2 regions of the Pseudoalteromonas sp. TP27 genome follow, and region 2 is predicted to be linked to the other one. Evidence: predicted binding sites of a transcription regulator. Region 2 holds the regulator's gene; the other holds the start of a gene.
What was found. The regulator NrdR, encoded in region 2, represses ribonucleotide reductase genes. The targets are predictions, from matches to a motif close to AAACACNANATNTNGTGTTT.
Positions count from the first base shown of each region.

Region 1 (15,537 bases), on a different contig from region 2:
ATTAACAAGGCAGTTAAAAATTGGCTTGAAATACTGCCGTCAATTTCAACTTCACCGCCGTTGATTTGACCGCCTACGATTTTTAAAGGTGGATAATCTTTATGTTTTGTATAGGTAACATCGCCACCCAGCGTTTGTAGAGCATCAACTAAGTGCCCTATTGGGCGCTCTTCCATACGCGGCTCGCCTATTAGCTCGTACTCACCACTTACAGCAGCAAGTACAGCGGTTAGAGGTCGGTAGGCAGTACCTGCATTACCTAAAAATAATGGTTCACTTGGTGTTTTAAACACACCACCAACACCCTCTACAGTAGCTACAGTGCGTTCTTCATTAAGTGTTACATTTACACCTAAAAGCTTCAGAGCACCCAACATATGACGAATATCATCACTATCAAGTAAGTTCTCTACAACGGTTGTACCATTAGCAAGCGCTGCTAATAATAAAATACGGTTTGATAAGCTTTTTGACCCAGGTAAGGTAACTGTGCCATTTACACGAGAAATGGGCTCTAAACGAAGTTGCTCCATTAGCTATTTTCCTTTGCAAAGGCAGCCATAAAGTCAACTAGTGCCTGAACACCTTCAAGTGGCATTGCGTTATAAATGCTGGCGCGCATACCGCCCACTATTCGGTGACCTTCCAAAGCAAGTAAACCCGCTTCGTTAGATTCAGCAACAAATTTGCTATTTAAGCTTTCATCATTCAACCAAAAAGGAACATTCATGCGTGAACGACAATGCTTAGCAACAATATTTGAATAAAAATCAGAGTTATCGATAAAGTCATACAATAAATCTGCTTTAGCAATATTTTGTGCTTCCATGGTTTTTACACCACCATTGCTTTCAAGCCATTCAAATACTTCAGCCGCTAAATACCAAGCAAAAGTCGGTGGGGTATTAAACATACTGCCCTGCTTTGCTTCAAGTGCGTAATCTAAAATACCAGGTTTTGGTAGACCTTCACGCTCTAATAATGTTTTACGCACAATAACGATTGATATACCCGATGGACCAATATTCTTTTGTGCGCCGGCATAAATTAAATCAAATTTATTAACGTCTATTTCGCGCGATAAAATAGTTGACGACATATCGGCAACAATTGGTGCTGTTGGGTGGCTAGGTACATCAAAAATCTCTAAGCCATCAACGGTTTCGTTAGGGCAATAGTGGATGTACGCTGCATCTGCTGGTAAATCCCAGTCAGCTACCGCTTTAATAGAAAACTCGCCATCAGCATCATTACGTACATCAGTAAAAGTCGTTTGAGTGAATTTACTCGCTTCATCTCTCGCGCTTTTTGACCATACGCCATTTTCGCAATAAAAAGCGGTTTTACCTTCTTGGTGTAAATTTAAAGGCACGGCACTAAATTGACCTCGACCGCCACCATGCATAAACAGCACTTCAAACTCATCACTAATATTCATTAGGCGACGAAGGCTAGCTTCACATTTTGCAGTAAGCGCTAAAAACTCTTTACTACGATGGCTTATTTCCATCACAGAAACACCTAGATCTTGCCAATCTAGGAACTCTTTTTGCGCTTTTTTCATCACCGCTTGCGGAAGCATAGCCGGTCCCGCACAAAAATTATATTTACTCATTACCTTTGCCTCATTCCAGTAATTTAACTACCAAGCATGAACGTATAATACCAACTCACTAAACCTTTAATGAATGAATATAATTTCACACCCTATTAATTTTTTTCAACAAGATTAAAAAAAGCGGCCTTAGCCGCTTTTTCAATTTCAATTATTCAGAAGGAGGATTGTCATCCACTACTTCTTCAATAACCGTATCAACTGTTTCAACGTCATCGATATCAATTAAGTCACTTTCTGTAACTTCAATCTCTTCTATACGTTGTAAACCAACTACTTGCTCTCCGTCAATAGTTCTGATCAAAATAACACCTTGCGTGTTACGTCCAACCGTAGAAACTTCATTAACGCGAGTTCGTACTAAGGTACCACGATTAGAAATAATCATTATTTCATCGTTGTCGTCAACTTGAACAGCACCAACAACAGCACCGTTGCGTTCACTCACCTTGATAGATACAACACCTTGAGTTGCACGACTCTTAGATGGGTAATCTTCAAGCTGTGTACGCTTACCGTAACCATTTTCAGTTACAGTTAAAATAGCACCGTCAGTTTTTGGAACAATTAACGATACTACGCGTTGCTCGTCTGGCATTTTTATACCACGAACACCTGTAGCAGTACGGCCCATTGGACGAACACCTTTGAAGCGAATCTCAGGGTTACCTTCTTCGTCTAATACTGGGTTACCGTTTTCATCAACAACTGTTGTTTCTTCAGCTTCTTTGAAGCGTACAACTTTACCTGCATCAGTGAACAACATAATTTCGTTACTACCATCGGTAATATCAACACCAATCAAGCTATCGCCATCATTTAAGTTAACAGCAATAATACCGCTTGCACGTTGACGACTGTAAGCCGTTAATGGTGTTTTCTTAACAGTACCAAATGCAGTTGCCATAAAGATGTATTTATCTTCTGCGTACTCGCGTACTGGCAATATAGCAGTAATACGTTCGTCAGCTTCTAGTGGTAACAGGTTAACAATTGGCTTACCGCGCGCTGCACGACTTGCTAGTGGTAACTGATACACTTTAAGCCAATATAAACGACCCGCTGTAGAGAAACACAATATAGTATCGTGTGTATTTGCAACTAACAGACGTTCAATGAAATCTTCATCTTTCATCTTCGTTGCTGACTTACCTTTACCACCACGACGCTGCGCTTCGTAATCAGATAATGCCTGATACTTCACATAACCTTCGTGAGAAAGCGTTACTACAACGTTTTCTTCAGTAATTAAATCTTCTAAGCTTATATCGTGAGCTGCGGCGTTAATTTCTGTACGACGCTCATCGCCATATTGCTCTTTAATTTCAACTAGTTCGTCACGAATAACTTCCATTAAACGCTCAGGCGTGGCCAAAATATATAAAAGATCTGCAATTAAATCTAATAAGGTTTGGTATTCACTTATAATCTTTTCGTGTTCAAGACCAGTCAACTTGTGTAAACGTAAATCTAATATTGCTTGAGCTTGTTGCTCAGAAATATAATATTGACCATCACGAATACCTAAATCATCAGCAAGCCAATCTGGGCGGGCAACATTATCTTCGCCTGCTTTTTCAAGCATGCCTTGTACATGACCTAGTTCCCACGGACGTGCTGTTAAAGCAATCTTAGCTTCAGCAGGTGTAGGAGATTTACGAATAAGCTCGATAATTGGGTCAATGTTTGCAAGTGCAATCGCTAAGCCTTCTAGCGTGTGAGCACGGTCGCGAGCTTTGCGTAAATCAAACACGGTACGACGAGTTACTACTTCACGACGGTGAATAATAAACTCTTCAAGCATTTCTTTTAAATTAAAACACTTAGGTTGGTTATTAATTAAAGCAACCATATTCATACCAAACACAGTTTGTAACTGAGTTTGTGAATATAAGTTATTTAGAATAACTTCGCCTACGTCACCACGTTTTATCTCAATAACGATACGCATACCGTCTTTATCTGATTCATCACGTAGCGCGCTAATTCCTTCAATTTTCTTATCTTTAACCAGCTCAGCAATTTTTTCAATTAGGCGAGCTTTGTTAACTTGATAAGGAATTTCGTGAACGATGATTGTTTCACGGCCTGTTTTTTCATCGGTTTCGACGTCGGCGCGTGCACGCATGTACACTTTACCACGGCCAGTTAAGTAGGCTTGTTCGATGCCCTTCTTACCGTTGATAATTGCAGCCGTTGGGAAATCAGGACCAGGGATATAATCCATTAACTCTAAAATAGTTAAATCAGGATTTTGAATAAGTGCCAAACACCCGTTCACAACTTCAGTTAAGTTATGTGGTGGAATGTTTGTAGCCATACCTACTGCAATACCCGACGAACCATTCACTAATAAATTAGGAACTTTCGTTGGTAAAACATCAGGGATGAACTCTGTGCCATCGTAGTTAGGAACGAAATCAACCGTTTCTTTTTCAAGATCGGCTAATAACTCATGCGACATTTTTGCCATACGTACTTCTGTATAACGCATTGCCGCTGCTGAATCACCATCAACCGAACCGAAGTTACCTTGGCCATCTACAAGCATATAACGTAGTGAGAATGGCTGAGCCATACGAACTATCGTGTCATAAACTGCACTGTCGCCGTGTGGGTGGTATTTACCGATTACGTCACCGACCACACGGGCCGATTTTTTGTAAGGCTTGTTCCAGTCATTACTAAGCTCGTTCATTGCAAACAAAACGCGGCGGTGAACAGGTTTTAAACCGTCACGTACGTCTGGTAATGCACGTCCTACTATTACGCTCATTGCGTAATCTAAGTAGGAGTTTTTTAACTCGTCTTCAATATTGACTGGCAGAATTTCATTGGCGAGATCAGTCATTTGATATCACATTCCTTCAGTATCAGCTCTCAACAACCCGGTATTGGGTATTAAGAGTATTGTTATTATTTCTAACAGCCATGCTATCACAATTAATTTCAATTTACAGGCGCAAAACTTTGCGATTTATCAATTTAGCCCTATATAATGGCCTCAGATTGACGAGGAAGTATTTTATGACCGAACATCAAAATGTAGATCACGCAGAAATAGCAAAATTTGAAGCCATCGCAGAACGTTGGTGGGACCTAGACGGAGAATTCAAACCTCTTCACGAAATTAACCCGTTACGCCTAGACTTTATAGCAAACAAAACGCAGGGCTTATTCGATAAAGAAACACTCGATGTTGGCTGTGGCGGCGGCATTTTAAGCCAAAGCATGGCGCGTATGGGTGCTAAAGTAACCGGTATCGATATGGGACAAGAGCCTTTAACTGTTGCTAAATTGCATAGTTTAGAAACAGGCGTAAATGTAGATTACATAAAAGTACCTGCCGAAGAGTTTGCATCACAAAACCCAGAACGTTTTGATGTAATAACGTGTATGGAAATGCTTGAGCACGTACCCGACCCTGCTTCTATCATTCATGCAGTAGCTGCACTTGCAAAGCCAGGTGCAGATGTGTTTTTTTCAACCCTTAACAAAACCCCTAAAGCATATTTGTACGCAATTGTTGGTGCCGAAAAGCTGTTAAAAATGGTACCTGAAGGCACACATGACCATAAAAAGTTTATTAAACCTGCGCAACTTATTGCATGGGCAGAGCAAGCGGGTTTAAAAGTACGTGCAAGTACAGGACTTTCTTATAACCCACTATCAAAGCAATATACGCTTAATAACGACGTTAGCGTAAATTACATACTTTATTTTGAGAAGTTAGCTTAATGGCTAGCTCTCAATCCCCTCTATCTCTTATTGAGTACGATGCATTTTTATTTGATTTAGACGGCACCCTACTCGATACCGCTGATGATTTAGGCGCTGCTTTAAACGCAGTGCTTATTAGTAATAAAATCACACCTGTTAGTAGTGATGTATACCGCCCTGCGGCATCTAACGGCGCAGGTGCATTATTAGAGGCTGGTTTTAAAGAGTTATGGGCTAAACAACACCAAAGCGAGCTTATTAAGCAATTAGTTGACGAGTACGCTGCAAACATAGCAAAGCACACGCATTGCTTCTCTGGTGTTGAATCGCTACTTATCGCCCTTGATCAAAAAAAGATCAAGTGGGGGATCATGACCAACAAACCTGGCTTTTTAACCGATCCTTTAGTGGCTGCTATCCCCGCTTTAAAAAACGCCAGTGTAGTAATAAGTGGCGATACCTTGGCAGAGGCCAAACCATCACCGCTACCACTGCTACATTGTGCAAAGCTTATGGGGGTAAAACCAAACCGTTGTTTGTACATTGGTGATGCACAGCGTGACATACAAGCAGGCAAAGCGGCAGGTATGCACACTGCAACGGCACTATGGGGTTACATACCAAGTATTGATGAAGCCAACAGCTGGAATGCTGATTTTAACTGGCAAAGTCCAATTGATGGTTTTAACCATATATAGTGCTATGTTAATTATTAAACACTATATATTGTGATTGTGTTAGTTTTCACACAAAGCTTGTCGATAAAAAAAGCAGTCAGAATTTATTTTTAAAATGCGTAAATTTAGCAGATCATTAGTTGATTTCTGCATATTCTAACTTAAATGATTGTTCGAAGGTGAGTGTCTACTAACACAAATGTGTTATCCCAAAGTTATCCACAAATAGGGGCAATTATGTCCCTTGCAAAACAACTCAGACCACACTATCTTGTGATCTCTAAATTGAACAACACCAGATATTGTGGCCAAATGTTATTCAATTAAATTCGCCAATACGGTGAAACTTATAATAAATGAGTACTTACCTTGCCATTGCGAGGTATGACCCATTGGTCAAAATACATAATTCCCAAGGAATACAGGCAAATGAACCAACAGTTATCTGTAAGCAAACGTGACGGGCGTAAAGAGCCTCTTGATCTTGATAAGATCCATCGCGTTATTGAATGGGCCGCCGAAGGTTTAAAAAACGTATCGGTTTCGCAAGTTGAATTAAAATCACACATTCAGTTTTACGACGGTATTCGTACTAAAGATATACACGAAACCATTATTAAAGCTGCTGCAGATCAAATTTCAAAAGAATCGCCTGATTACCAATACCTAGCGGCACGTTTAGCTGTATTCCATTTACGTAAAAAAGCGTACGGCCAATTTGAGCCACCACGTTTATTTAACCATGTAACAAAAATGGTTGAAGATAAACGCTACGACGCTCACTTACTTGTAGATTACACAGAGCAAGAGTTAGACGAGCTTGATGCGTACCTTGATCATTCTCGCGATCTTAACTTTAGCTACGCGGCTGTAAAACAGCTTGAAGGTAAATACCTTGTTCAAAACCGTGTATCGGGTGAGATTTACGAAAGTGCACAGTTTTTATATATTTTAGTAGCGGCGAGCTTATTTTCTGACTACCCACGTGAAACACGCGTTTCGTACATTAAGCGTTTTTACGATGCGGTATCGTTATTTAAAATATCACTACCAACGCCTATTATGGCAGGTGTACGTACGCCGACTCGCCAGTTTAGCTCATGTGTATTAATTGAATGTGGCGACAGCCTTGATTCAATCAATGCTACATCGTCTGCAATCGTTAAATACGTTTCACAACGTGCGGGCATTGGTATTAACGCAGGTCGTATTCGTGCGCTAGGTAGCCACATTCGTAATGGCGAAGCGTACCACACTGGTTGTATTCCTTTTTATAAGCACTTTCAAACAGCTGTTAAAAGCTGTTCACAAGGTGGTGTACGTGGCGGCGCAGCAACATTGTTCTACCCGCTTTGGCACCTAGAAGTAGAAAACCTACTTGTGCTTAAAAATAACCGTGGTGTAGATGACAACCGTGTTCGCCATTTAGATTACGGCGTACAGTTTAATAAATTAATGTATTCTCGTTTAATTAAAGACGATTACATTACGTTATTTAGCCCATCAGACGTGCCAGGCCTTTACGATGCATTTTTTGAAGACCAAGAAGAATTTGATGCGCTTTACGTAAAATATGAGCAAGACGAATCTATTCGTAAAAAGCGTATTAAAGCGATTGAGCTTTTCTCAATGTTTGCACAAGAGCGTGCAAGCACTGGTCGTATTTACCTACAAAATGTGGACCACTGTAATACGCACAGCCCGTTTATTGCTAAAGTTGCGCCAATTCGCCAATCTAACTTATGTTTAGAAATTGCATTGCCAACTAAGCCACTAAACAACGTAAACGATGAAGAAGGCGAAATTGCCCTTTGTACACTGTCTGCGTTTAACTTAGGCGCCATTGAGTCACTAGACGAGCTTGAAGAGCTAGCTGAACTTGCAGTGCGCGCACTTGATAACTTACTTGATTTCCAAGACTACCCTGTACCGGCTGCAAAAAATGCGACTATGGGTCGTCGTACACTAGGCATAGGCGTAATTAACTACGCATACTACCTAGCTAAAAATGGTAAGCGTTACTCAGATGGCAGCGCAAATGCACTGACCCACAAAACGTTTGAAGCGATTCAATACTACCTAATGAAAGCATCAAACGAGCTTGCTAAAGAGCGTGGTGCATGTCCTAAGTTTAACGAAACAACGTATTCACAGGGCATTATGCCAACAGATACGTACAAACGTGACTTAGATAAAATTTGTGATGAACCACTTCACCTTGATTGGGATACATTACGTGCCAGCATTAAAGAGCACGGCATGCGTAACTCAACACTAAGTGCGTTAATGCCTTCAGAAACATCGTCGCAAATCTCTAATGCAACAAATGGTATTGAGCCACCACGTGGTCACATTAGCGTTAAAGCAAGTAAAGACGGTATTTTGAAACAAGTAGTGCCTGAGTACGAACGTTTAAAGAATAACTACGAGTTATTATGGGATATTCCATCAAACGATGGTTACCTGCAGCTTGTGGGCATAATGCAAAAATTTGTTGATCAAACTATATCGGCAAACACAAATTATGATCCAAATAAATTCGAAGGCGGTAAAGTACCTATGAAAGTCTTATTAAAAGACTTACTAACTGCGTACAAACTGGGTGTTAAAACACTGTATTACCACAACACTCGCGATGGTGCCTCAGATATGCAAGAAGATACTCCAGAAGTGGAAGATGATGATTGTGAAGGCGGCGCGTGTAAAATATAGTTATTAATTTTTATTTTAAGCGGGCATTTAGCCCGCTTTTTCTGATAGTTTTTTGAGTGATAAACATGTCTTATACTACATTTAGCCGAAACCATAATAACCAAATGCTAGAGCCAATGTTTTTTGGCCAAACTGTAAACGTATCTCGTTATGACCAACAAAAATACCCAATTTTTGAAAAATTAATCGAAAAGCAACTGTCTTTCTTTTGGCGTCCTGAAGAAGTAGATGTAAGCAAAGACCGTTTAGACTTTCAAGCATTACCCGATCACGAAAAGCATATATTTTTAAGTAACTTAAAATATCAAACTTTGCTTGATAGTGTACAGGGCCGTTCACCTAACGTTGCCCTACTTCCTATTGTATCGTTACCAGAGCTTGAAACATGGATAGAAACATGGGCATTTAGTGAAACCATTCACAGCCGCTCGTACACGCATATTATCCGTAATGTTACGCAAGCCCCTGAACTTATTTTTGATGACATAGTTAGCAACGATAAAATCAGCGAACGCGCCGATGCAGTAACCACATACTACGATGATTTAATTAATTCAGTGTCGCTTTACAACCTTTACGGTGAAGGCAAACACGAAATTAACGGCAAAACAGTGATCGTTAATTTGTTCGAACTTAAAAAGAAACTTTACCTTGCCATGATGTCGGTAAATATTCTTGAAGCCATTCGTTTTTATGTAAGCTTTGCGTGTTCGTTTGCGTTTGCTGAGCGTGAATTAATGGAAGGTAACGCTAAAATCATTAAGCTTATTGCGCGAGATGAAGCGCTTCATCTTTCGGGTACCCAGCATATTTTAAATATTATGCAAGACGGTAAAGACGACCCAGAAATGGCAATTGTTGCAGCTCAGTGCCGCGACGAAGCGATTAAAATGTTTGTAGAAGCCGCAGAGCAAGAAAAAGAATGGGCAGAGTACCTATTTAAAGATGGTTCAATGATTGGTCTAAACAAGCATATTTTATGTCAGTACGTTGAGTACATTACTAACGCACGTATGACCGCTATTGGCTTACCAGCACAGTTTGAAAATAACAGTAACCCTATTCCGTGGATTAATTCATGGTTAGTGTCTGATAACGTGCAAGTAGCACCACAAGAAGCTGAAATTAGCTCATACCTTGTTGGTCAAATCGACTCGCAAGTTGATGCATCTGAATTTGGTGACTTTGATTTATAATGAGTGACAAGTCTACTGCAAGCATAACGCTTGCAGAAAACAGCCAGTGTATAGAATTTACCACTGGCTGCCCTTCTGTTTTACAGTGCTTAGAATCCATGAAAATAGACGTCGCGTATCAATGTCGCGAAGGTTATTGCGGCGCCTGTCGGGCAACGTTAGTTTCAGGTAGTGTTGAGTATAACGAAGAGCCACTGGCGTTTGTGCGCGAAGGCGAAATACTCCTGTGCTGCTGCAAGCCTAATGGCAATATAAGTATTAATTTAAAGTAATCTAAACGCTAAATACTGTTTATAAACGCCAATCTAATTGTTAATACCCGATAACTAGCGCTTTAGCTTGTTTACGTGTTACTGAACGAGCTTCACACGCATTGAAACTGACGCGCTTCGCCCTAAATTATCAACCACTCTTACATCAAATTCGCCTACTTGTGGCTGCCAGAAAAAAGGCGCATCCCGCTCTACTTTACCTACAAAGCTGTTATCTACAAACCAGTATAAAATTCGTGAGTCTATATCTGTGGTTGCACTAAAAGTGCAGGCTTTCTTGCTTTAATTTACTGGCTCTTATCATGTAGCTAATACCAATTCCAATAAATAGCTGATCTATTTTACTTGCTAAAACAACCCATTTCTTTGTTGTAAATTTCGCAAAGGGAACAACCATTTACATCAATTTACGCCTAGAACTGAATTATTTTTTCGGCGTAAAATTTAGATCACATACTTAATGGAATTGGTATAATTAAATTACTCAGGGATGTAATAGTCGGTGCTGAGCCTTGTGTACTCGTGTCATTAATTAAGCATGAATCTAAATAAGGTGGAGGCTGGCGTTTAACTATACCTGCTTGTTTAAATAATCTGACTAAGTCAGATGGCCAAAATTCATAAACTGCTTTTGTCGTTGTAGCTTCATTATATTGGCATGCACGTAACCCAGATGCTTTATCAATATAAATTTCACGATGTACATCCGATACTTTAATTGGCGACTTACCTGGAATAAAAAGCCCTTTTTCTGTTTTAGGGCAATGCACATTAGGTAAATCGCCTGTTGTAGAACAAATATCTACTTCTGTAATATTTAAACCACCTGGTTTTATATCGCCTTTGATTAAGCCGTAACTATCTAATGAACGTATTATTTCGAAAAACAAAGGCGCGACTGCTTGTCGCCTTGTATTCTCAATTATAAATAATTATGTATCAGATTGGAGTCAGTGAGCTTGCCTTTTTGTCTGCACCTTCTTTAAATTAATTCGACTTCATTACCGGCGAAGCCTGTTATATTAATTGACTTTTAGAGTTTCATTCCATTTAGCGAATCCACCTTCTAAATTCCTAACGGAGGTTAGACCCATATCAAAAGCGAGCTTAGCCGAAAATAGCGAACGCAGGCCATGCGCGCAATAAAAAATAAAAGTTTTATTCTGGTTAAAAAAATCATTATGTACAGGGCTACTAGGATCAATAAGAAACTCAAGCATTCCCCGAGGAGCAATAAAAGCACCGGGAATAATACCCTCTTTGTTTATCTCATCTTTCTCTCTGACATCTACAAAAGCATATTCACTACTATTCTCCATACTTTTCGCTTCTTCTACTGATACGTTCTTAATGACCGACCGAGCTTCAGCTGCAAATTCATTTATACCTTTAACAATTGTTTGTGACATTTATTTCACCGTTTAAGTTTGCTTACCTAAGTAAGTCGCTAATCTTGGAATAAAGATGCATAAAAAACAAAAACACTTATAAATAAAAAATTGCATCTTTTAATAAACATATTCGTCTTATTACTGATTGGACATAATTATCAAGGTTTAAAATGAAAATTGAGAAACTAAGCAGTGAATTGGAAAACAGCTTCGTCCGGAATAATAAAGTAATGCTAAATAACATTTTTGGTACAACTAATGTTACTCCTTTTTGGGTTGCCGATATGGACCTTAAAGTAGCAGAAGATATCACTATAGAGCTTCAGCGACTTGTAAATAGAGGGAATTTTGCCTATGAATACAATTCACAGCAAGTCTTTAATTCAATTAGTAGATGGTATCAACGAAGACATAATTTAAAGCTAGATTCTAATAATTTCGTTCAAGTAACAGGTGTATTAACAGGCATAGCATTACTGATTCGTGAATTAACCAAAGAAGGTGATGGAGTATTAATACAATCACCTGCATATCACCAATTTTCAAAGGTAATTAGCACAGCTAAAAGAGAGGTAGTTAAAAGCCCTTTAAAAATTATCAATGGCAGGTATGAAATGGACTTTGAAGATCTGTCTAAAAAAATGTCATCTCCAGATGTAAAGGTAATGATTTTATGCAGCCCTCACAATCCCGTTGGACGAGTCTGGCTAAAAAGCGAGCTTGATAAAGTCATACAAATTGCGAACAAAAACAATGTGACTATTATAAGTGATGAAATTCATTCCGATATAATCTTCGAAGGACATAAGTTTACTAGCCTTATGGAATCTGCCGCTAATAAACATGTAGCTTTGATTGGGTCACCTTCTAAAACTTTTGGTATGCAAAGTATCTCAAATGGGTATCTATATACAGAAAACAAACTTATTTTTGAACGCTTAAAATTACTCGCTGAATCTCTCTATATTGATCATGGTAATGCTTTTACAACTTTTGCGACGATTGCCGCTTATGACAAGGGTGAGGAGTGGTTAAACAACTTTCTAGAATATATGCAGAAGAATATTGATTGGATAAAAGCCTACCTAGAAGATGAATTACCTCAAATTAAAATGTTTCCTGTCGAGGGGACCTATCAAGTATGGCTAGATTTTTCTGAAACAGGACATGAGGCTAGTGACTTAATTAACCTATTTGGTGATGCTGGTTTTGGCGTTTCACCTGGTAAATGGTTCAGTAACGATGCGGCACAATTTGCACGAATGAACTTTGCTTGCCCAACAGAGCACATTGAAGAGGCATTTAAACGGTTAAAAATAGTAATGGACAAGCAAAAATCCGTTATTAGCACTTACTAGACAAGATATTTCGAGCAGTTGCTGCTAAACATTCATGCAGTAAACCACTTTAATATCTGAATAAAAGTTAAAAGGGTAAATTATGCTTAATGGTAAAACCGCATTAATTACAGGTGGCTCTAGCGGAATTGGCTTGGCCACAGCCAAATTAATGGTAAAGCTCGGCGCCAAAGTTGCAATCACAGGAACTAATAAAGAAAAGCTAAAATTAGCAAAGAATGAAATAGGCTATAATATAATCACTATTTGTGCAGATGTCAGCCAGGCTAAAGATCTTAAATATATGTATGAACAAATAAACAATGAGTTCGGTCAGCTTGATATTTTTTTTGCAAATGCAGGCATAGCTTTCGCTACCCCGTTGGGGAGTACAAATGAAGAACAGTACAATAAATTAATGGATGTAAATGTCAAAGGTGTTTTCTTTTCAGTCCAGACAATTTTGCCCTTAATGAAAAATGGTAGTTCAATAATACTAAGTACTTCATGGCTTAATCAAATAGGAACAGCTGGAAAATCTATTTTATCAGCTTCAAAAGCAGCGGTAAGGTCTTTTGCTAGAACAATGTCGGCTGAATTAATAGAACAAAACATCCGTGTTAATTGTATTAGTCCTGGAACAATAATTACCCCATTACATCGTGCACCTAACGAAACTGATGAGCATTTTGAAGGTTATGTAAAGCAATTAGGTAAACAAGTTCCTATTGGGCGTATGGGTAGTGCTGAGGAAATAGCTAATACTGTAATTTTTCTTGCTAGTGATGCATCAAGCTATATGTTGGGTGCTGAGTTAGTCGTAGATGGTGGTAGATCTCAACTTTAGGAAATAAACTTAAAGACATCCTAACTGGAGTAAATAATGAGTATTATTAAATTAAATAGTTCAAAAGAACAATTAGAAGTTGCCAAAGGTGGCCTTTTAGATCGAAGGAAATTTTTAACTAGCAGCGCTTCTTTTCTTTCAATAGCAGCTGCGTCAGTAGCTGCATCCACATTGAGTAGCACGGCTGCGGCTCGTGTTTTCGAGTCACACCCTAAGCATATGAAAACACCAGGTGTACCCAGTGAGATTTATGGGAAACCTTCAAAATACGAGTCTCATGTAGGCCGACTGCCCGAGCATGTGTACAGCTCTAATATAATCACAGCTGCATTTACACCTATAGATCAATTAAATGGCATTATAACACCTGCAGGTCTACATTTTGTAGTTCACCACAGTGGAATACCTGACATAGAACCAACAAACCACCAATTTATGATTCATGGACTAGTAAATAAACCACTAAAGTGGTCAGTTGAAGCCCTCCTTAATTATCCTATGGTTAGTCGTGTCCATTTTTTAGAATGTGCAGGTAACTCAGGTCCAAATGCTATAGCTGATAGTCCTATGGATATGACATGTGGAGCGATACACGGACAAATATCTGGCTCATTATGGACTGGTATACCTCTAAAATATCTATTAGATGAGGCTGGTATAAAACCCAGTGCAAAGTGGGCAATGTGTGAAGGTGCTGATGCTGGGAACCATGTTCGAAATATACCACTACAAAAACTTTATGATGACGCTATTATAGCGCTGTACCAAAATGGTGAAAGAATTAGGCCAGATCAAGGTTACCCTATGAGGCTTTTTGTGCCTGGTTATGAGGGCAACATGAATGTTAAGTGGCTTCACCGTATGGAAATCTCTGACACGCCTTCTCAAAGTAAAGATGAGCAATCACTTTATGCAGACATTATGGCTAATGGAAAAGTAAAGCAATATAGCTTCAACATGGAAGTTAAATCGGTCATTACAAAACCTTCTGGTAAACAACAACTTCCAATACCTGGCTTTTACGAAATATCAGGTTTTGCTTGGTCCGGCCGTGGAAAAGTTAAAGCCGTAGAAGTCTCTGCAGATGGAGGTAAAACTTGGGCACAAGCTAACCTAGAAGGTCCTATTATGAGCAAAGCAATGACTCGCTTTACTATACCTTGGAAATGGAGTGGTAAAAAAGCGATTTTGGTAAGTCGAGCGATTGATGAGTTCGGAAATACTCAACCAACCCGAGAGGACTGGATATCACGGTATGCTAGATTTTCTCACGGTCACAATAACTCAATTAATTCATGGCTTGTTTCTAACGATGGTAAAGTGAGCAATTTTTATGTTTAATTTTAAGAAAAAAATATTAATAACTAGTTTACTAATCTATTTGTCAAACACTGCTTATGCGGCTGAGGAAGTAACGACACAAGGTGGTATTGAACTAAGCAAATCCGAAATTGAAAAATGGTCTATTACAATATATCCAGATGGACGTAATCTTCCAGCGGGTAGTGGAAATGCATTTGAAGGCGAAAAAATTTATCAAACTAAATGTATGATGTGTCATGGTTTATCTGGTGAAGGAGGTGTCGCTCCTCGATTAGCTGGAGAGTTAGGGTATCAAGAGTATAACCCTCACCCACTATTAGCCCTAACAGTGGGCGCATGGCCGCATCAAACCACCATCTTTGATTATATTCGTAGAGCTATGCCGCATCAATCACCCAAGACTTTAAATGATTCAGAAGTATATGCATTGACAGCTTATATATTAAA
Region 1 covers NZ_JARDAK010000011.1:87,662-103,198, reverse strand. The annotation lists gene aroA (3-phosphoshikimate 1-carboxyvinyltransferase) at 1-533, opposite strand, end outside; gene serC (3-phosphoserine/phosphohydroxythreonine transaminase) at 533-1,615, opposite strand; gene gyrA (DNA topoisomerase (ATP-hydrolyzing) subunit A) at 1,767-4,466, opposite strand; gene ubiG (bifunctional 2-polyprenyl-6-hydroxyphenol methylase/3-demethylubiquinol 3-O-methyltransferase UbiG) at 4,643-5,353, shown strand; gene PX700_RS13700 (HAD family hydrolase) at 5,353-6,033, shown strand; gene nrdA (class 1a ribonucleoside-diphosphate reductase subunit alpha) at 6,442-8,724, shown strand; gene nrdB (class Ia ribonucleoside-diphosphate reductase subunit beta) at 8,790-9,920, shown strand; gene yfaE (class I ribonucleotide reductase maintenance protein YfaE) at 9,920-10,192, shown strand; partial or broken gene PX700_RS13680 (hypothetical protein) at 10,271-10,447, opposite strand; gene PX700_RS13675 (hypothetical protein) at 10,642-11,082, opposite strand; gene PX700_RS13670 (rhodanese-like domain-containing protein) at 11,215-11,601, opposite strand; gene PX700_RS13665 (MalY/PatB family protein) at 11,754-12,941, shown strand; gene PX700_RS13660 (SDR family oxidoreductase) at 13,024-13,767, shown strand; gene soxC (sulfite dehydrogenase) at 13,804-15,108, shown strand; gene PX700_RS13650 (c-type cytochrome) at 15,101-15,537, shown strand, end outside.
Region 1: a site for NrdR is predicted at 6,303-6,322, ahead of nrdA (class 1a ribonucleoside-diphosphate reductase subunit alpha). Genes of this name have one in related genera too.

Region 2 (15,537 bases):
ATGATTCCGGGTACCTTCTTTGAAGAATTAGGTCTAAATTATATTGGCCCAATTGATGGTCACGATGTAAACATGCTTGTTGATACGCTACGTAATATGCGTAATTTAAAAGGCCCACAGCTTTTACATATAAAAACGCAAAAAGGTAAGGGCTACAAACCGGCTGAAGCCGATCCTATTGGCTACCATGGTGTACCAAAATTCGACCCAAGCACAACTAGTCTGCCTAAATCTAAACCTAGTGCTGCTACTTTTTCAAAAGTATTCGGCGATTGGTTATGCGATATGGCAAAGCAAGACAGCAAGTTAATGGCTATCACGCCTGCAATGCGCGAAGGTTCAGGCATGGTCCGTTTTTCTAAAGAACATCCAGATCAATACTTTGATGTGGCTATTGCAGAGCAGCATGCCGTTACTTTAGCTGCGGGTTTTGCATGTGAAGGTTTAAAACCTGTTGTTGCTATTTACTCGAGCTTTTTACAACGTGCGTATGACCAATTAATACACGATGTTGCACTGCAAAACTTACCTGTATTATTTGCCATTGACCGCGCTGGTATTGTGGGAGCCGATGGTGAAACTCACCAAGGTGCGTACGATTTAAGCTTTATGCGCTGCATTCCAAATATGGTAATTATGGCACCAAGCGATACCAATGAGTGTCGTCAAATGCTGTACACCGGTTATAAAGCAAACTGCCCTGTTGCAGTTCGTTATCCTCGAGGTAGTGCAGGTACTGCAGACATTGAAAGCACTATGCAACTGCTTGAAATAGGTAAGGCAGATACAATTAAGAAAGGCAGTAAAATTGCCATTTTATCATTTGGTACATTACTTGAAAATGCACAGTTTGCTGCAGATGAATTAGATGCAACGCTTGTTAATATGCGTTTTATTAAACCACTTGATACTGCACTTTTAAATGAGCTTGCAACTAGCCACGATGTAATTGTTACGCTTGAAGATAATGCTATTGCTGGCGGTGCCGGCTCTGCAGTTAACGAATACTTAGCAACGCTAAAAGCTGATATTAATATTCTTAACTTAGGTATTCCTGATGAGTTTATTAAACACGGCACCCAAGATGAAATGCACAATGAAATGGGATTAGGCGAGCAAGGAATATTAACCGCTATTAAAGCGTTTATTAATTAACTTCCTATACATCTAATACCAATTCCATTAAGTATGTGTTCTAAATTTTACGCCGAAAAAATAATTCAGTTCTAGGCGTAAATTGATGTAAATGGTTGTTCCCTTTGCGAAATTTACAACAAAGAAATGGGTTGTTTTAGCAAGTAAAATAGATCAGCTATTTATTGGAATTGGTATAAAGTAGAGCACATTAAAAAAGGAGCCTAGGCTCCTTTTTTAATGTCAAATATTGCTGATCAGCGCATCCACACTTTTATATCAGCTAGGCCATTGCTTTGTAAAATACCTAATTGTTGATCAACGTTAGAATTTTGTTCAAACTCAAATGCATCAAGCTGATCATCAAACGTAATATTTGCAACACCATCACCACCGCGCTTTTTAACTTGGTGCAATGAAATATCAGCTAAATTAATAGATGTTTCCCAGCTAATTACCTGCCCACCCAAAAGTGGTAATGGATAAAATGACCAACCAATTGATGCCGTGATATTAGTTGTTTTTCCATTTGGTAATTGAAATGAATTAGCCGCTATTACTTTACAAAGATCCGAAGCATAGCTGTCTATTTTATTGCATTTAAAGTCACGTAATAATAGTAAAAACTCATCACCACTCCAGCGTGCCACATAGTCAGAACCCTGTGTACGCGAGTTTAACAATGCAGCCATTTGCTGTAAGCAGCTATCACCTGCAATTGGGCCATAGGCATCGTTAATACGGCTAAAGTTATCAAAATTAATAATAACTAAAACAAGCGACTTACCCTGAGCCTGTAGCGACTGTGAATTACGTTGAAAGTGTTCAATATCTTTAGGGAGTTGATCAAACAAAAAGCGACGGCTACGCAGCCCCGTTAGCTCATCTGAGTGACTCACTAATTTAAGCTGTGAATTCACTTGGCCTAATTTATCATTAGCTTGACGAAGCTCTAAGGTACGCTCAGTGATCAAGCCCTCTAATGCTTCTTGTTTTCTGCGCTCTTGTGCTCTAAATACCCAAAAAATCAGATAGAAAAGTAAAATAAAACCACTGGTAATTAAAAGCCTAAAGTAAATAGTTTCGTCAAAGCGCTCAGGCACTACAAAGCCGTATTCTACATCTTGCGCTTTAGTCCAATCTTCACCTTGGCGCTTCGCTTCTAATTGAAACAAAAACGAGCCTGGAGGCAAGTTAGTATAAATAGCTTCACGTCGCGTATTAGCATAGCGCCAATCACTATCTAAGCCACTTAGTTTATATCTAAATTCAATGCTGTTTGGTGCATAGTAATCAATAGCTGTGTAAGTTAGCGTTATATCACGCTCGTCTGTTTCTAATGATGGTTTTTTACCAAGCGCAGCGGTAGTTAAATGACGAAGTGGCGTTGTTATTGTCTCTATTGTTGGCTTTAACGCAAGCACACCAAATAGCTCTACATTTTTAGGTATTTCAACAACACCTTGTAAGCTTGGGTACCAAATAGAGTTTCCGGTGTCTGCTACCGCATCATGACCAAGGCCACTACAACATTGATTTGCTTTACCATCGAGTTGACGGTCAAAAGATGAAATTACTTCTTCTACTTTTAAGCTTTTTATCTCTGTTTTAAATTGCTCTACAGGCATTCTGTAAACACCTTTCATGGTGCTTACCCAAACATGCTTTAACTTTTCATCATATTCTAGGCTAAATATAGAACCATACGGTAAACCATTAGCTGCATCGAGTTGACGCCATTGCCCTTGCGTACTTCTGTAAAAAAGCCCATCGTTAAGAGAGCCGATTAAAATACCCACGCCATCTATATGTAGCACGCTAGTTACGTATGCGCTTTCAAGTGTTGTTTGGTCGCCAATTTTTTCAATGCCGCGGTCTGTAAAGTAATATGCCCCTTTACTAGTACCAATCACACCAAAGTTTGTTTTATCTAATACGTAGGTAATAAACTTACTACCTAAAAAAGCGTTATAGGCAAAAGGCGTTAAACCAGCATAGTTTAATCGATATAAACCACGTCCTGTACCAATCCAAAATCCGCCTTTACTAGAGCGACTTATTGCAAATACCGGATTATCGCGAAGCGCTCGACCTGGAATGGTATAAAGTGTCTTATTTTCAAAAACAAATAATCCACGTCCTGTAGCTATATATAATCGTTCACCATCAAATTGTAGATCGTGTACTGACGCGTACCCATATTTACTACTTGGGACTAAATTAATAAAACTTTTATCTAAATCGAAATAACCAATGCCGCTTTTGTTAGCAACCCAGAGTTTTCCATCAGGAGCTTGGCTAATGGCCATAACAGATTCGGTCATATCTGAAACTGCTGAATGCCTTTCTACTCGCCCTTCATGGGCAAGCCATAAGCCTTCACTAAAACTTGCTAACCAAACGTTATTTTTATCATCTCTAAAAATATCAGCAAACCATATACTTTGATCAAGCTGGCTTGGCTCTACCCATTGCCATTCACCCGTTTTATCTCTAAACAATAAACGCCCATAGGTCGAAACCCACAAACCTCCATCGGTATCACTCATAAACTTATAAACGGCTGAGTTATTTGCATTAGGTAAAGGAAAAGGTCTTAGTTCATCATCTAAATCTAAAAAGTATGCACCTAGCTCAGAGGCTATATACAAATTACCGTTTAAGAATGATAAATCGTGCACTATGGTTTGCGCTAAGCGCTCTGGTAACGATATTTTTGCAGTAAGCTCTAAACGTAGTTTAGAAAAATCAGACGAATTTTTTGTAAGACGTAATAAATGACGATCATTAACCAGCCAAATACCTTCAGGAGAGAGTGCCATTTGGCTAACAGAGCCAACTATTTGTGTGATCACAGTAGCATTAACAATAGGTAGAGGACCATTTACTTCAGTGCGTAAATCAACTTGCCCTCTATCTACATAGTATAGGCCGTTGGCCGCTATCCATATGCTGCCTTTAGAGTCCTCAAGAATATCCCTTACTGGACCTTTAATATTAAACTCTTGCGCTGCAAATGTGGCAGGATTAATAACTACCAAGCCACTCTTAGTACCTACCCATAATAAGCCACTCGAATCTACTAAAAGTTTATTAATACCATTACTAGGCAAGAACGGGCTATTTTGCGTGTTGTAGTTTGTAAATGTTGTTCCATCAAAACGACTTAAGCCAAACTGAGTACCCAGCCACATATAGCCTTGCTGATCTTGTACTACGCTTTTAAGTGATTGCGAAGGCAGACCATCTTTTATATTCCATTGCTTAACTACGTAATCACTAATTGAAGCCCAACTTGGTGTCGCGCACAACATCAGTACACAAACCAGTAAAAATCGCATCATATTGCTGCCACCTAGTTAAACAAATCAAATATAAAAAATTAAAAGGGTAGTAAACCCACTTTTATTAGCGCCTGTAAGCATATAAGCGAAAAAACGCCCGCAAGTATATCATCAGCCATAATGCCCAAACCACCATGTACTCGTTTGTCTAGCATACGGATTGGGCCAGGTTTTGCTATATCAAAAAAGCGAAATAACAAAAAGCCAACGAGTAATGTTTGCCAGCTAAGTGCTGCGCCAATCATGGTAATGTAATACCCTGCCACTTCATCCCATACAATAGCAGGATGGTCGTGCACGCCTAAATCATCAGCCGTTTTACCACACGCCCATATACCAAATATACTGATCACTACAGCAAATACAATTTGCAGCCATAGTGGGTAATACATAGTCATAAAAATAAATGGTAGTGCAGCAAATGTACCAAATGTACCAGGTGCTTTAGGCGCAAGCCCAGTACCAAAACCCAAACCAAAAAACTGATGTGGACGCTTTAAATTAAACTTGCGGTTAGTATTCAAACCAACTCCTTTGCAAAATGCTCAAAACCTTGTTGCTTAAAATCAAACTTTTCACCGTTGTGTAAAAGCTCAATTTGACCATCGCCACTTTTAATTTGGCCTATGCATGTTGCATCTACCCCATACTGGCGTAGTTTTATATCTAACATACTTTTATTACTATCAGGGACAGTAAAAATTAATTCGTAATCATCACCGTAACTGAGAATAAATGGAAGCTGCTGATTAAAATCAAGGCTTGCTTTCATTGCATCTGAAGTCGGAATACTTTCAATATTGACCACTGCATTTACTTGCGACATATCAAGTATATGACTTAAATCAGCGATTAAACCGTCAGACACATCAATAGCCGATGATGCAAGGCCTCGTAACACCTGCCCTGCAGCAACTCGTGGGGTAGGAAAATCAAAGCGTTTATTTACGTACTTTAAATGCTCAGGCTCAATACTTATACCTTGTTTGCGAGACTCAATTGCAAGTCCAGCGTCACCTAGCGGACCTGTAACATAAATCCAATCACCCACTTTCGCACCACTACGGCGAAGTGCAGTCCCTTCTGGTACAGTCCCTTTTGCACAAATAGTGATAGTTAATGGACCCTGAGTAGTATCGCCACCTATAATTTGCACATTAAAGTATTCTGCAATTTCATGCATGCCTTCAGTAAACTCTTCAATCCACTTTGGGTCAATACTTGGCAAGGTTAACGCAACTGAAACCCACGTTGGCTCAGCGCCCATGGCCGCTAAATCACTTAAATTAACAGCAAGCGCTCTGTGGCCTAATGCACGAGGGGAAATATCATCAAAAAAGTGTACGCCAGCAACAAGAGTGTCTGTTGTAACGGCAAGTTGGCAGTTTTGTGGAACAGTTACTAAAGCGCAATCATCCCCTATACCTAGGTTTACATCACGGCGGGTGATCCCGCGACCTTTAAAGTAGCGGTTAATTAATTCAAATTCCTTCATACACAAAAAAGCCGGCCTATGCCGGCTCCCCTCTTTAACGGTTACTTACTTGCGTAAATGCTTAACAGCTTTATCAAGTACACCGTTTACAAATTTATGGCTGTCTTCAGCGCCAAATATTTTGGCCAGCTCGATACCTTCGTTGATAGCAACTTTATAAGGTACATCGTCGCGGAACTTAAGCTCATAGCTGCTTAAACGTAAAATTGCGCGCTCAACCATATCTAAGTCATTAAACGGACGTGTTAAATGTGGCGATACAGCTTCATCTAGTTGCTTGTAATTTACAGCAACACCTGTCGCTAGGTCTTTAAAGTATTCAACATCAATTTTAGTAACGTCTGTTTCGATCAACATTTGTTGTTCGATATCGGCAATTAAATTGCCACTTATTTGCCAAGAATAAACGGCTTGGAGTGCTAAGATACGTGCTTTACGTCTTGCTGCTGGTTTCACAAAAATTCCTTAAACTTAAATTTTATCTAACACATTAACCATTTCAAGCGCGCCTAAAGCAGCTTCGCCGCCTTTATTGCCCATTTTGGTGCCAGCACGCTCAATTGCTTGTTCAATGCTTTCTGTGGTTAATACGCCAAATGCAACCGGGATATCATACTCAAGTGATACTTGCGCAAGACCTTTGTTTGATTCGCCAGCAACTAGGTCAAAGTGTGGTGTACCACCTCTGATCACTACGCCTAATGCGATGATTGCATCATACTCTTTTTTTGCCGCAACGCGTTTAGCCGCTAAAGGTAATTCTACCGCACCTGGTACATAAATAACGGTAATGTCGTCATCAGATACGCCGCCAGTGCGTTTTAGCTCATCAACAGCACCTGCAAGGAGGCTGCTGCCAATAAAGTCATTAAAACGAGAAATGACAATGGCAAATTTCTTGCCTGGAGCGTACTTATTACCTTCAATAATTTTCATTTGATAACCCTAAAAATAAGTTCAAGCGGTTGCGATTGCGCAAAAATTGCTGCGCATCATACCATAAAAATAAAATAATAGCCTAGTTTAAGCGTGATGCTTATTGTGGCTCAATGTAATCAACAACTTCTAAATGAAAGCCCGAAAGTGCATGATACTTTTTAGGACGACTCATTAAGCGCATCTGTTTAATTCCCAGATCTGCAAGTATTTGCGAACCTACGCCAACAGTACGAGATGTACCTTTGAATTTACGTGGCGTAACGCTTTCGCCAGCATCAGCTGCTGCAAATGCTTTTACAGTTGCCTCTAACTCTTCAGTACTTTCTTGCTTACCTAAAATAACTAAAGCACCTTTATTTTTAGCAATATAGGCCATTGCTTCAGAAAGGCCCCAGCTGCGATCAGCACTTCTGTCTGAAAGTAGGATATCGTTAAAAGTGCTTTGCAAATGTACACGTACATTTGTCGGTTCTTGCTCTTTTATGTCGCCATTAAGCAATACATAATGTAATTGGCCGTCAATTGTGTCTTTGTAAGTCACTAAATCAAACTCACCGTGAACAGTAGGCAACTTACATTTTGCAACTTGCTCAATTGTTGTTTCATTTAAGTTACGGTATTCAATTAAATCAGCAATAGTACCAATTTTAATATCGTGCTCTTTCGCAAACACTTCTAAATCAGGGCGACGCGCCATGGTGCCATCGGCATTAAGTATTTCAACAATAACAGAGGATGCTTCAAGCCCAGCTAAACGAGCTAAATCACAGCCAGCTTCAGTGTGTCCTGCACGAGTTAATACGCCGCCAGGTTGTGCCATAATAGGAAAAATATGACCAGGCTGAACGATATCAGTTGGCACTGCGCCTTTAGCTATAGCCGCTTGCACTGTACGCGCTCTATCTGCCGCTGAAATACCTGTTGTAACACCTTTTGATGCTTCTATCGACATTGTAAAGTTAGTCGAAAATGCAGCACCATTGTTTTTAACCATTAACGGTAAATCAAGTTGCTCACAACGATCTTGCGTCATGGTTAAACAAATTAAACCACGGCCATGAGTCGCCATAAAGTTAATCGCTTGTGCGCTAATATGCTCAGCAGCTATTATTAAATCGCCTTCATTTTCTCTATCTTCATCATCCATTAAAATAACCATTTTACCGGCTTTAATATCGTCGATGATTTCTTGTGCGCTGTGTAAATTCATAAATTTGCTCGTGTAAGTTATCAGTTTCGTTATTTAATAAAACCCGCTTTTGCGAGTAAGCTCATCGAAATATCAGAGCCCGTTGGTTGCTCTGCACCTTTTATAAGGCGCTCTAAATAACGTGCAATTTGATCGACTTCTAAATTAACTTGAGTACCAACTTTAAAATGAGCAATTGTGGTCTGCTCACTCGTGTGTGGGACAATTGTTAATTTGAATTTATTGCCCTCTACAGCGTTTACTGTCAGGCTTATACCATCAATACATACCGAACCTTTGTACGGAATGTATTTCATTAAATTTTCGTCGGTTGTAAGCCAATATTCTGTTGCTCGCGCATTTGCTGCAATACTTGTGATAGTCGCAATGCCATCAACATGGCCTGATACTAAATGACCGCCTAAACGCGAAACAGGTTGCATGGCTTTTTCAAGATTAACCGTTTGCCCTAAAGCATAGTGAGCAAAACCGGTTAAACCAATCGTCTCGTTAGATAAATCAGCACTAAAACCGTCAATATGTTTATCAACTACGGTTAAGCAAACGCCATTGGTTGCAATGCTGTCGCCTAGCTTTACATCTTTCATATCAAGATCAGCACTTTGAATGCGAATAGCTAGGTCGCCTTGTTTTTTTTGTAATAAAGCAATTTTGCCTGTGGCTTCTATTATTCCAGTAAACATAGCGCTACTCTTTTTTATTAAGTGGTTTTAATGAGCTTTTAACGCGGTGATACGTAAATCGTCACCAATGCGCGCACATTCATTAAATGTTAAATCAACGGTGTTTTGCATACTCGTCAATTCAGGAAAGTTAACTAAACTTTTTGCATCATGGCCCATTAATTTAGGCGCCAAATAAAAAACAAACTCGTCAACTAAATTAAGCTCTGCCATTTTACCAGCAAGTGTTGCTCCGCTCTCAAGCCACACATTATTAAACTGCAGTTGCCCAAGCTTTTCTAAAACAGCCTGTAAATCAACTTTACCGTTACTTTCACTTACTTCAATATGCTTTACAAAATGCGGCCATTGCAGTGATTTATCAACCTTATTCGTAAATATTATTACATCACTTTGGATTTTAAATAAAGCAAGGTCAGGTGTTAAGCGATTTTGCGAGTCAATTATAACACGCACGGGCTGGCGAAGCGGTAAATCGGTAGGTAGCGTGCAAGGCAACTCGCTTGGTCGTACATTAAGTTTAGCATCGTCTACTAACACGGTATCGGCACCGGTTAAAATAGCGCAGCTTTGCGCTCGGTATAATTGTACGTCTTGGCGAGCAGCGGGACTTGTGATCCACTTACTTTGCCCATTTTTAAGCGCTGTTTTACCATCTATGCTTGCTGCCATTTTACAGGTCACATAAGGTAAGCCTTGTTCCATTCGCTTAAAAAAACCTAAATTTAATGCGCGAGCTTGCGATTCAAGTAACCCATAAGCAACGTCAATACCGGCATCGCTCAGTATTTTAAGACCTTTACCTGCAACTTGTGGATTTGTATCAACCATTGCGGCAATCACTTTTATCACCCCTGCGGCTTTTAAGCCTTCAGCGCACGGTGGCGTACGTCCATAATGACTGCAAGGCTCAAGCGTTACATAAGCGGTAGCGCCTTTTGCATTGTTGCCAGCTATTGCTAGCGCATTGACTTCAGCATGGCCTTGGCCTGCTAACTGATGAAAACCTTCACCAATTATTTGATTATTTTTAACTAATACGCAGCCAACATTAGGGTTAGGCGTGGTAGTAAACCGGCCTTTTTTGGCAAGCTCTATGGCGCGTGCCATATACATTTCGTCATGTTCGGTAAAAATAGTTTGGCTTTGCATTATTACTCCCCTAAACGGGCAATTTCTTCGCCAAATTCGCGTATGTCTTCAAACGAGCGATAAACAGAAGCAAATCTTACGTACGCAACTTTATCGAGTTTTTTAAGTGCTTCCATAATACATTCGCCCACCAAATGGCTTGAAATTTCTCGCTCACCCGTTGCGCGTAGTTGTGATTTTATTATATTTACAACTTCATCTACTTGCTCTGTACTCACTGGGCGTTTTTCGAGTGCGCGATTTAAGCCATTTAAAAGCTTATCCTCGTTAAACGGTTCCCGGCTGCCATCTTGCTTAACAACGCGAGGCATAACCAGTTCAGCGCCTTCAAATGTAGTAAAGCGCTCGTGGCAATCGTTACATTCACGACGCCTGCGAACTTGATGGCCTCCGCCAACAAGGCGTGAGTCAATTACTTTAGTATCTTTTGCGGTACAAAATGGACAATGCATAACTCGGTACTTCCGTTTTAAAACAAAAAAGACCGCTAAATAGCGGCCTTTTATCTTAGCAAAAAACTAAACAGTTGTGCTCTAAATTACTGCTGCTTATGTAATTAAGCGTATACAGGTAATTTTGCACAAATAGCTTTTACTTTTTCTTTAACTTGCGCCTGTACAGATTCATCTGAGATGTTATCTAGCACGTCACAAATCCAGCCAGCAAGCTCTTTTGATTCTTCTTCTTTAAAACCACGACGAGTGATTGCAGGAGAACCAATACGCAAACCAGATGTTACAAACGGTGAGCGTGGATCGTTTGGCACTGAGTTTTTATTAACTGTGATGTTAGCGTTGCCTAGGGCAGCGTCCGCATCTTTACCAGTAATATCTTTGTCGATTAAATCAAGTAAGAATAAGTGGTTTTCAGTTTTGTCAGAAACGATTTTGTAGCCACGTTCTTGCATAACTGCAACCATTGCTTTTGCGTTTTTAACAACTTGTGTTTGGTATACTTTAAACTCTGGTTGAAGTGCTTCTTTAAATGCCACTGCTTTTGCTGCAATAACATGACATAAAGGACCGCCTTGGCCACCAGGGAAAACAGCGCTGTTAAGCTTTTTGTAAATAGCTTCGTCGCCACATGCAGAAATAATTAAACCACCACGAGGGCCTGCAAGTGTTTTATGCGTAGTTGTTGTTACAACGTGTGCATGAGGTACTGGGCTTGGGTAAACGCCTGCCGCAATCAAGCCGGCAACGTGAGCCATATCAACAAACAGGTAAGCACCTACTTTATCAGCAATTTCACGGAACTTAGCCCAATCAACAATACCTGAGTACGCTGAGAAACCACCAATAATCATTTTTGGTTTGTGCTCAAGTGCTAGCGCTTCAACTTGTGCGTAATCAATTTCGCCCGTTGCTTCATCTAGTCCGTATTGGATTGCATTGTAAAGCTTACCAGAGAAGCTTACGTGAGAACCGTGAGTTAAGTGACCACCATGAGCTAAGCTCATACCTAGTACAGTATCGCCAGCATCTAATAATGCTAGAAAAACAGCCGCATTTGCTTGCGAACCAGCATGTGGCTGTACGTTAGCGTAGTCAGAACCAAATAATTCGTTAGCACGGTCAATTGCTAATTGCTCAACAACATCTACATGCTCACAACCGCCATAATAACGTTTGCCAGGGTAACCTTCTGCGTATTTGTTTGTAAGCTGTGAACCCTGCGCTTCTAGTACGCGTGGGCTACAGTAGTTTTCTGAAGCGATTAGTTCGATATGCTCTTCTTGGCGAGCAGTTTCTTTGGTTATCGCGTCAAATAACTCTGGATCAAAATCCGAAATATTCATGCTACGTTCTAACATTGGGGTCTCCTAGGGCAACGTGTATGGTGTTTTTTTAGAGGCTTTATTGTACGCTTTAAACGACTCTTTGCCTACGCTCTTAAGTTGAGGATATTTAAACAGGGATTGAGAGTATTTCACAGCCCTTTTAAGATGATATTTCTTAATAAACACATAACTATTTTAAATGAATTTTATTTCCTACATTTAATTAGCTAATGAAAGCGGCTTATTTTTATTATTTACAGTTATAAAAAAAGCGGCCTAAGCCGCTTCAATTACTCTTTTTCACTAACCTAACTTAGCCAGCATTTCAGTGCGTAATGCGTCGTAATCGGCATTTATATCGCTAGCTAAGCATGGTTTTGCTAATGCGTCGCTAAGTGGTTTTGGCATATCCAATTCAATATTTAAAATATCTTCTACGCTTTCTTTAAACTTAGCGGGATGAGCCGTTGCTAAAAAGATACCCGCTGCACCAGGAGCACGATTTTCAACAAGACCTTGGTAAGCAATCGCAGTATGAGGCTCTGCAACATAGCCAGTTTGTTGAATTTTTTTCATCACGGTTTGCGTGTCTTGCTCGTTTACGCTTGTTGAATAAAAATTATCGTAGCTAAACCAGTTATTATCTAACATTGTTTGTACACGCGGCCAATTGTTTGGCTTACTTACATCCATCGCATTTGAAAGCGACTCAAGAGTTGCGTTTGGCGTCCACGTTTTATCAAGCATAAATCGCGGCACAGTATCGTTTTGGTTTGTTGTTGCACTTAATTTGCCAACAGGTAAACCAATAACCGCACCAATCATTGCAGCGCACACATTACCAAAATTACCACTTGGCACTGATATATGCGCTGTTGCGCGTTTTTCTTTTGGTAGCTGTGCAATGGCTTCAAAGTAATAACAAACCTGAGCAACTAAACGGCTAATGTTAATTGAGTTAGCTGAGTTAAGCCCAAGTGTTGATTTAACTTCTTCATCTAAAAAGGCATTTTTAACCAGCTCTTGGCAATCATCGAAGCTGCCTTCAACTGCATAACAATGAATATTGTTACCTAGCGTAGTAAATAGCTTTTGCTGAGCAAGTGAAATTTTGCCTTTAGGGTATAAAATAACAACATCGATATTTGGTTTATTATAAAAAGCATGCGCTACAGCTGCACCAGTATCGCCTGATGTTGCGGTTAAAATAGTTACTTTTTCATCTTTATTAAACTGCGCTAAACACTCTGCCATAAAGCGACCGCCAAAGTCTTTAAACGCAAGTGTAGGACCATGAAACAGCTCTAAACAGTAGGTGTTTTCTTCAACTTCCACCAGCTTAACCGGAAAGTTAAATGCATTTTTAACCATTTGTGCCACAGTATCGCCTGGTAACTCATCACCAATTAGGTGAGATAATATTTTGCCGCTGCGCGTAACAAAGTCCATATCAAGCAATGCATCAACATCGGACAGTGGCGCCAATGATTCTGGAAAAAATACACCTTGGTTACGGCCTAAACCTGTTTTTACGGCTTCAACGAACGACACTTTTTGTGAACACTCTTTTAAATTATGTAATTGCATGACTACCTATCCTATAAAACTGTTAATTGACGCGTGCCGTCGTTATCTAATTTACAAATGTGGCAAAAGCCTTGATCGTTAATGTAGTTTGCCTCTAACCACTGTGCGCATTGCTGCGCAGCTTCAAGTGTTTTACATACAGTAAATAGCGTTGGTCCTGCACCCGAAATACTCACTATTTCAGCGCCTAGTTTTGGCAGGCTTGCTTTGGCTTCACTAAAACCTTTAATAAGCGGTGCGCGGTAAGGTTCTGCTATTTCATCTTTCATTATGCTAAGCGCATCGTCAAAACGATTAGTTAACAGCAAACTACTAAATGCCGATAATCGCTGTGCAAACTCAACACTTGCATGCATGCTCATCTCTTTTGGCAAAACAGAGCGTGCTTTTGCTGTATTTAGCGAAAAACCAGGAAACGCAGCAACGTAATACCAATTATCGTCAACAGGCAGTGCAATTGATTTATCAGGGATTAAATCACCTGTTAATTGCAAACCACCTAAATAACATGGCGTAATATTATCGTAATGACGACCACCACTTACAACCGCTTCAAAGTCAGCCATAAGCTCAATAAGCTCAACCTGACTTAAATTAGTTTTTGCAAACTTATCAAGGGCAGCAAAAGTAGCCACGACCGAACACGCACTAGAGCCAAGCCCTGAGCCAATTGGTAAATTCTTTTTAAGCTCAAGCTTTACGCTTGGCATATTAGGCGCAACATGCGCTCTAAAATGCACTAAACACTGGTACGCTAAATTCTCATTAGCATCACTTGGTAACTTATGAGCATATTCGCCTGTGCAAATAAATTCATCGCTTGATGCGGCGCTTACAACAGCTACATCGCCTAATAAACTGCCATCTATTGGCGCAAGTGCTGCACCAAGGGCATCAAAACCTACTGCAAAATTACCAATAGATGCCGGAGCATATACTTCAATCATAATAGGCTCCTAGCGCGATAATGTTTTTAAAATATCTGCAAACACACCCGCTGCTGTTACTTCAGAGCCGGCGCCATAACCACGAATGACAAACGGACGTGGTTGATAGTATTGACTTAAAATAGCCAGCGCGTTTTCGCCATCACGAATGACACTAAGCGCATGTTTTGCATCTACCGCTTCAATACCTACTTTACAGTGGCCTTCTTTAATTGTACCTACATAGCGAAGCACCTTACCTTCGCTCGCTGCGCTTTTAATACGGTCGTTAAAATCAGCATCTAGGTTTGGTAGTTTTGCCATAAACTCATCAACATTATCATCTTGTGCAAAACCTTGTGGTAATACTGACTCAACTTCAATATCGCTTAGCTCTAATTTCATACCCGCTTCGCGAGCAATAATCAGTAACTTACGTGCTACATCGGTACCCGATAAGTCATCACGAGGATCTGGCTCTGTAAAGCCGCTCTCTTTGGCTTTAATAGTTGCCTCAGAAAGTGATAAACCATCTTGAAGTGCACCAAACATGTACGAAAGTGAGCCTGACAAAATACCGCTAAACTCTAATAACTCATCACCGGCACCAAATAATGACTGTAAGTTGTCGATTACAGGTAAGCCTGCACCAACGTTTGTTTCGTATAGAAATTTACGATTATTCTTTTGCGTAGCAGCAATTAAATCTTGGTAATACGTGTATGAGCTCGTTGTTGCTTTTTTATTAGCGGCAACCACATGAAAACCTGCATTTAAAAAGTCTACATATTGCGCAGCGAGTGCGTCTGACGATGTACAGTCAACAAGCACAGGATTTACTAAATGATTTTGCTTAACAAATTGCTCTACTATTTTTAAATCAAAGGCTTGCTCAGATGAGGCCAATTTTTGCTGCCAATCATTAAAAGCAATGCCTTCACTATCTAGGTGTAACTGACGAGAGTTAGCAACACCATACAAATTAAGTTTAATATTACGTTTTTCAAGCCACGCTTGCTGGCGCTCAAGCTGATTAATAAGCTCTTGCCCTACTAAGCCACAACCTAGTAAAAACACATCAATTGACGGCACATGCGTGAAAAAGTTTTCATGGCATATTTTAACTGCGTCGTTACACAGCTCGCCGTCAATCACGGCTGAAATAGCGCTTTCTGTAGAATCCTGCGCAATAGCCACAATGTTTACTTGCGCTTGTGCAAGCGATGCAAAAAACTTAGCTGCTAAGCCACGGTGTGCGCGCATGTTATCGCCCACTAAAGTAACAAT
Region 2 covers NZ_JARDAK010000002.1:9,357-24,893, forward strand. The annotation lists gene dxs (1-deoxy-D-xylulose-5-phosphate synthase) at 1-1,155, shown strand, start outside; gene PX700_RS02320 (diguanylate cyclase domain-containing protein) at 1,392-4,478, opposite strand; gene PX700_RS02325 (phosphatidylglycerophosphatase A family protein) at 4,517-5,002, opposite strand; gene thiL (thiamine-phosphate kinase) at 4,999-5,973, opposite strand; gene nusB (transcription antitermination factor NusB) at 6,019-6,429, opposite strand; gene ribH (6,7-dimethyl-8-ribityllumazine synthase) at 6,445-6,909, opposite strand; gene ribBA (bifunctional 3,4-dihydroxy-2-butanone-4-phosphate synthase/GTP cyclohydrolase II) at 7,010-8,122, opposite strand; gene PX700_RS02350 (riboflavin synthase) at 8,152-8,805, opposite strand; gene ribD (bifunctional diaminohydroxyphosphoribosylaminopyrimidine deaminase/5-amino-6-(5-phosphoribosylamino)uracil reductase RibD) at 8,833-9,957, opposite strand; gene nrdR (transcriptional regulator NrdR) at 9,960-10,409, opposite strand; gene glyA (serine hydroxymethyltransferase) at 10,514-11,770, opposite strand; gene thrC (threonine synthase) at 12,041-13,324, opposite strand; gene thrB (homoserine kinase) at 13,336-14,271, opposite strand; gene thrA (bifunctional aspartate kinase/homoserine dehydrogenase I) at 14,281-15,537, opposite strand, start outside.